Regions from separate parts of the Aliivibrio sp. S2TY2 genome, predicted to be linked through region 2. Evidence: riboswitches for the same ligand, from Rfam matches in the RefSeq annotation. Region 2 holds a riboswitch; the other holds the start of a gene.

Region 1 (3,426 bases), on a different contig from region 2:
CCTGAGTACAAGCTCCCGCCAACGCCAATGCACCACCAGCCAGAATAGCAGCGCACGCTCTTGGTAATCGAATGTGCATGACAATTGCAGAGGCTAATGGGTATTCTTTTGTGGCGAGTTCGCTGCCATTCATCAAGTAACTCTTAAACATCAACAAAATATCGATAATTGGAATATGCACCGCACCAAGGCTGAGATACGACAAAAACAGACCAATAAACAGACTGACTGAGATAATAATTTGAACTGAAGTTAAACGATAAAAAGGCATTAAGGTTTCTTATACGCAGAATGATTAACAAAAAGAACAGCATCAATAATGTACTGACTATAAACACTTCTTAATACATGAGGCATTTGATACACACGCCCTTCTTTAATGGCATTGACTGATTGCAAAGAAGGATCAGACATCACTTCTTGTTTGAACTGCTCTGCGCCATTCTCATCACCATAAACCCATGCAGGAATAAACAAGACATCAGGATTAAGCACAATGACCATTTCTTTTGATACAGGTACTTGGCCGTACTTATCACTGACTAACCCTTCAATCGCATTATCCAAATTCGCTTGTTCTAATACTTCATCCCATGTTGAGTCTTGCCCACTAGAGGTTCCCCAAGGGTTGTAATCTAACGCTATTAATCTTTGTTTTGGCTTAATCACATTTTGAGTTAATCGCGCTTTCATTTTAGCAACGACTTCTTTAGCCGCTTCGCTTTTGTTAACTATCTCACCAACACGTAAGATCTCAGCTTTAATCTCTGCAATTGTTTTAGGTGTTTGAATTCGATAAACAGGAATGCCCGCATTTTCAATAATGGCTAATTTTGATGCGTCACTCCAATTGGCCGCAAACACAATGTCAGGACGATTCGCGATGATCATTTCTACATTCAGCGCTAATAAAGGAACTGATTTAGGAAGAATATCTTTTACCGCAGAATAGTTAGGATTATTAGCAAGATCAGTCAAACTTGAGAGTGAACTGTCATCCACTAACTCGAGTAACACTGCATCTGTAAATAATGTTTTTGAGGATATTTTTTTAGGCTCTTGTTCAATAACGACAGAATTCCCTAAGCCATCAATCACACTTAACGGATAAATAGTCTCAGCCATTGAGGAAAAAGAAAACAAACAAGAAGAGGCAATAATAAATGATTTTAACGCAAGCCAACGCATGGCAACTCCTGTAAATCGCGTACATTATAGCTCTGAACAATAGAGCATAAAATTAATCACTTCGTATCTGACTCAAATCCCATTGAGACTTTCACAGTGGCGCGTCCGTTACGGATTCTCACCGTATTCCGAAGTGGTCGACATTGTACGTCGCTACGATAATATATTCTATCTATTAAACTCAGATTATCTCGCTATGTTTTCTTAGCTCATGGTAAAGTATATTTCTTCATAACCCACTAATAAGTAATGTAACTATGACACTTAAAGCATCTGGTAATGTCGGTGAACTCTCTTACCCATTCATTTTTGAAGACAGTCCGCTGTGTGATTTTGAGATTTTAACTGACGAGTTATGTACCTATACTGGCCTCGCTCTTTCTCAAATATCAAATCAAGAAGTTCGAGAGTCCCTAGAGCGCTTACAACCAAAAATATTCAATTTAAATGGATCAATTCGTGGTAAATGCGGAATTTTTGAAGACGATATTCAAAACCTGCTATCTGAAATGTTACATTTTAAGTCTCAAGTTCACGACGATGCGAAGCGCTTTGTTCTTCCTCGTGGCACTGGCCCTGTTATTCAACTTCATCAATGCCGTAGTTTAAGTAAAAAAGTAGTGCGCGCTTTAGTTCAAGTGGATAAATTAACCACAAAGAACATTCCAGAAACACTACCTAGATTTGCCAATGTATTAGCAAATTATTACTTTGTATTAACCCGTGTGTTAAATCAAGAAGCAGGGATTGAAGAACCTGAATACATCAGTATTAATTACCCCTCTCCAAAGTAAGTAGATTTGAGTTTATCGACAAGCAATTTAAGTTGCCAAATGGTAGTGAATTAATTTCTTGTTAGTTATTCAATGGAGATAAAAGTCAGCAGGAAAACAACAAGTAGCCACTCTTAGTTACATAACATCTTAATTTCCAACACCACAGCGATATAGGTCAATTTTTCTTCAGATTTATTATTTTTTTAGCGTTGATAGAAATATTCATATGCTATAAAGTTCCCCACTTATAACACCAATAAATAATACTCTCACAAAAGAGTTTGTTACATAAATGGTGCCCATATTAATTTTAAGTTAAGTGAATAAAGTGATTACATTTAATAAGTCCAATAATCTATTTTTTTTGCCTCGCTTTATTGTTTTATTTTTGTGTTTATTTTCTTTCTTATTTTCTATTTTTTATTTCTATAAGTATTCAGAAAGTGAAATAAAGATCAATCAAATAAAAACAGAACAAAGTGCGCTAATTTCCGCTCAAAAAAAATACATTGCAATGACCCTTAACAGCATAGGGAAAGATCTCCTGCTGCTTTCTGACTTCATTGAAATCAATAAGGCTTATGATAAACATGATAAAAAACTCATTAAACTTGCCGAGTTAAATACACTTGCTTTAAGCCTTAGAAAAGGACTTTATGACCAGCTACGTTACCTTGACCTTGAGGGTAACGAAATCATACGTATCAATTACAATAATGGCATACCATCCATCGTACCTAAAGACAAACTGCAAAATAAATGTAATCGATACTATTTTAAAGACAGCTTAAAATTACATGACGGTGAAATTTATATCTCTATTCTTGATTTAAACATTGAGCACGGAGAAATTGAGCTACCTTATAAACCAATGATCCGCCTTGCAACACCTGTATTTGATGAATATGGGAAAAAACGTGGTGTGGTAATACTCAATTATTTAGCAGAGCATCTACTTGATGGTTTAAAGCTTTTCTCATTAGAACAAAAAAATCACCATATGCTTATTAATAGCGATGATTATTTTCTGATTTATGATAAAAGACCTGAATTAGAATTTGCATTTATGTTTGGCGAAAATGCAGATAAAAAATATTCTGCTATTTATCCAAAAACATATGAGTGCTTTAAAAACCGTTCAAAAGGGCAATTCCTAATAGGATCTGGCATACTGACTTTTGACTCTGTATTTTCATATCCTAAAAATGTAGAAACAAGCAAAGACGTTTCCATCATTAACAAAGAAGATTCGTGTTGGCGTTTAATTACCTTTGTACCAAGTGCACCAATTTGGAGCTTAGAAAAGATTGAAAAAAGTGAATTACTCATCGTAATTAGCCTATTCCTTTTCTCTTTACTCGTGGCTTTATTAATTGCACAGCTACAACTTAAAAAGCGAATGAATCATAATAAAATCAAAAAATTAGCACATCATGACTGCTTAACTGGCTTAATAAATCGT
Region 2 (3,426 bases):
ACCAACTCCCCACGTTGTATATTCATCATACTTATCGTGCTTATCAAATCGAGTATTGGCTTCTAACTTTAATTGCTCTAGTTGATATTGAGTTCCAAAATATACGCCAGTTGACGTTCGACTTTCACCTTCATTAATAATCACCTTATTTGACCAATCAGTAATGTCAGCTTTCACTTTCGCATCAGTCCAATCAACACCTGCATTAACTAACCAGTCATCCGTTAGTTTGATTTGGTTAGCCCATTGCATATTTAACTGATCAATTTTTTGCTCCGAATCGAGCTCACCATTCTCATGATATTCTAATGTTTGATCATCTTGATAACTGATACTTAAATTTGATGAAACCGCATCTTTATGAAAAGATAATTTTGAAGAGTAAACTGTAGATTCTGATTCTGAGCGAGATTTTGTATTTGTATAATGGTTATATTCTGATGTGCTATTAAACCATCTAACACCAGTGAAAAGACTAACATAAGAGGAAAGCTGATGCTCATAGTTCAGCATAAACTGGCTGTTTTCAAAACCATGTTTATCGCCATCATTTTTTCCCGGTTGAGGGTTTACGTTATACCCTTCAGTCTGAGTGAATCCGGCAGCCATTTTTAAATGTCCATTTTCGCCTACTTGAGTGTTAGCAGCAAAGTTTCCTTCTTTATATTTATCGCTACCTGCACCAATGGTTGCTGATTTCGACTGATTGTCAGGAGAAGTTCGGGTGATGATATTAATCACCCCTCCAACTGCATCAGAGCCATACATTACCGCTCCAGAACCGCGAATGATTTCAATTCTTTCGACTTGATTTACAGGGATTTTATTAATGTTCATTCCGCTTTTAATAGAACTGTTCATTCTAAAGCCATCAATTAAAATCAATACATGATCAGAGTTAGTACCTCGCATAAAAATAGAGGCGTTTTGACCAATACCACCATTGCTTGCGACTTCAACCCCAGGTTGCAATCTTAAAATGTCCGTCATCGTTTTTGCTTGAATCTGAACAATTTCTTCTTTTGTGACTACACTCATTGGCGCAATAACATCTTTAGCTGACTGCTCAAATCGATTGGCAGTAACAACCATAGTCTCATCAGTTTCAGTTGTGGTGTTTTGAGCAAATACAGGGGAAGTATAGGCGTGAGAAAGCAGCGACACTATTGCAGTCGCAAGGGCAGTTTTTTTCATTTCCGTTGTTTCCTAAAATCGCGTTAAGTCCATATAGCAATACCTTATGTATCGCATATTGCTGGCAGGTCTTCGGACTTGAGAGCAGTTAACCTACAGTACTCACTTCCCATTCCCCTTCCCTACAGATAAAGAAAAATAACAGTGTGGATTAATATGTGTACCTTCGTTCTCTCTTACCGCTGCGCGTCAGTTCTGGATTCTCACCAGATTCCCTTTTCAGGCTATTATCGAATATAAAAATAGCGCACCAACATGGCCGAAATAGTAATGACGTACGCTATACTTGTCTAGGCTTAGCTAATGAGTATTCCCTCTTTTACTCAATTAGTTTCGATCAATCACACACAAATACTGGACAACAGATCTCTATCGCATAAAATCGGCGCTCTTATTTTGAGCAGCGTGAGGCAAGACAATGACCCAACCCGTCATGAACCCAGAAAATTATCAAGTACAATTAGATGAAAAAGCAGAAGCACTGTCTGCAATGTTTTCTGAATTTGACGTTCCTGAATTGGAAGTCTTTTCTTCTCCTGCTGAAAACTACCGTATGCGAGCAGAGTTTCGAGTTTGGCATGAAGATGACGAAATGTATTACGTTATGTTCAACCAAGAAACCAAAGAAAAATACCGTGTCGATTACTTTTTGCCAGCCAGTCGTATCATTAATGATTTAATGCCATTACTGACTGAAGCGGTAAAAGAAAGCAAAATTTTGCGTCATAAGATGTTTCAAGTAGACTTTTTATCCACTCTAAGCGGTGAAATCTTAGTTTCAATGCTTTATCACCGCCAATTAGATGATGCTTGGAAAGAAGAAGCAAAAGCACTAAAACAACGCTTAAATAATGAAGGTTTTAATCTGAATCTTATTGGTCGTGCTCGTAAAATGAAGATTGTACTGGACCAAGAGTTTGTTATTGAAAAACTAAAAGTTAACGACGATATTTTAACTTACAAGCAGGTTGAAAATAGCTTCACCCAACCAAACGGTATTGTTGCACAAAAAATGCTAGAGTGGGCGGTAGACTGTACTCAAAACAGCCAAGGTGATTTATTAGAACTTTACTGCGGTAATGGTAACTTCTCATTAGCTTTAGCTAAAAACTTTGATCGCGTTTTAGCGACTGAATTAGCAAAACCTTCAGTAGAGTCAGCACAATACAATATTGCAGCAAACAATATTGATAATGTTCAAATCATCCGTATGTCAGCAGAAGACTTTACCGATGCGATGGAAGGTAAACGTGAATTTAGACGCTTAAAAGATCAAAACGTAGATTTAAAAAGCTATAACTGCAATACCATTTTTGTCGATCCACCACGCTCAGGTATGGATGAAGGCACTTGTAAAATGGTTCAGGGTTATGAACGTATTATGTATATCTCTTGCAACCCTGAGACACTAAAAGAAAACTTAGAAATTTTAGGCAAAACACATAACATAACTCGCTTTGCTCTATTTGACCAATTCCCATATACACATCATATGGAAGCGGGTGTTTTCTTAGAACGAAAATAATAAATAGAAAAAAGGCTCAGAACACTACATTCTGAGCCTTTTCTTTTATTAACTAATTAAGCATCTACGGGATCATCTTTCTTTTTTAAAAAGCCCATTTTTACCGCAATCCAAAGTAATAAGCTTAATGCAACAAGAATAGAGAAGAAGTTACCTCCCATTTCTGGGTATTGCGCCTTCACAAAAGCAGAATGACCAAATAAACCGACAAAGAAACAAGCGACAGCAATCAACGAAGTATCTTCACTTTCAGGTTGACGTAAGTATTCTTGGTACAAGCCTTGAGCAGCTAAAACCAATGCTATGATTGGAAAAATTGAAAAAGCCACTTCTGTTACTGTAAATCCAACCCAAACAGCATTCAGAGAAAGACCAGTTATCACTGATAGCACTAATGTTTTTCGTTCATTTCTACTATTTTCATTTGTCATGCTTTATTACCTCTTATAAACATTGATTCACTGCGATCAATGTAACTGTATTCTATTGATCATTTTCTTTACGATACCAATAGGCGCCTTTAGAAAGCATTCGTAACTGAAAAATCAACCTTTCTGATAATTCTTTTCTATGCACAGCATCCAGATCTAATGCCTCAGCACCAGAGCTAAATACTAACGTTACTGAAGCCTCAGACTGCACTAATGCATCTTCACGAGGCACTCCTGTTGTGGCAACTAAATATTCGCTTAGTTCCGCGACAAAAT

Evidence for each region. Region 2 has a riboswitch for cobalamin ahead of PVK63_RS17735 (TonB-dependent receptor domain-containing protein). Riboswitches for the same ligand answer to the same signal wherever they lie in the genome.
Region 1: another riboswitch for cobalamin. It lies ahead of PVK63_RS10145 (ABC transporter substrate-binding protein); the one in region 2 lies ahead of PVK63_RS17735 (TonB-dependent receptor domain-containing protein).

Annotation. Positions count from the first base shown of each region.
Region 1 is NZ_JARACS010000005.1:114,894-118,319, reverse strand. It holds gene PVK63_RS10150 (FecCD family ABC transporter permease) at 1-271, opposite strand, end outside; gene PVK63_RS10145 (ABC transporter substrate-binding protein) at 271-1,188, opposite strand; cobalamin riboswitch at 1,229-1,364, opposite strand; gene PVK63_RS10140 (cobalamin adenosyltransferase) at 1,446-1,982, shown strand; gene PVK63_RS10135 (sensor domain-containing diguanylate cyclase) at 2,293-3,426, shown strand, end outside.
Region 2 is NZ_JARACS010000015.1:93,616-97,041, reverse strand. It holds gene PVK63_RS17735 (TonB-dependent receptor domain-containing protein) at 1-1,194, opposite strand, end outside; cobalamin riboswitch at 1,241-1,464, opposite strand; gene trmA (tRNA (uridine(54)-C5)-methyltransferase TrmA) at 1,613-2,719, shown strand; gene PVK63_RS17725 (YijD family membrane protein) at 2,776-3,150, opposite strand; gene fabR (HTH-type transcriptional repressor FabR) at 3,203-3,426, opposite strand, start outside.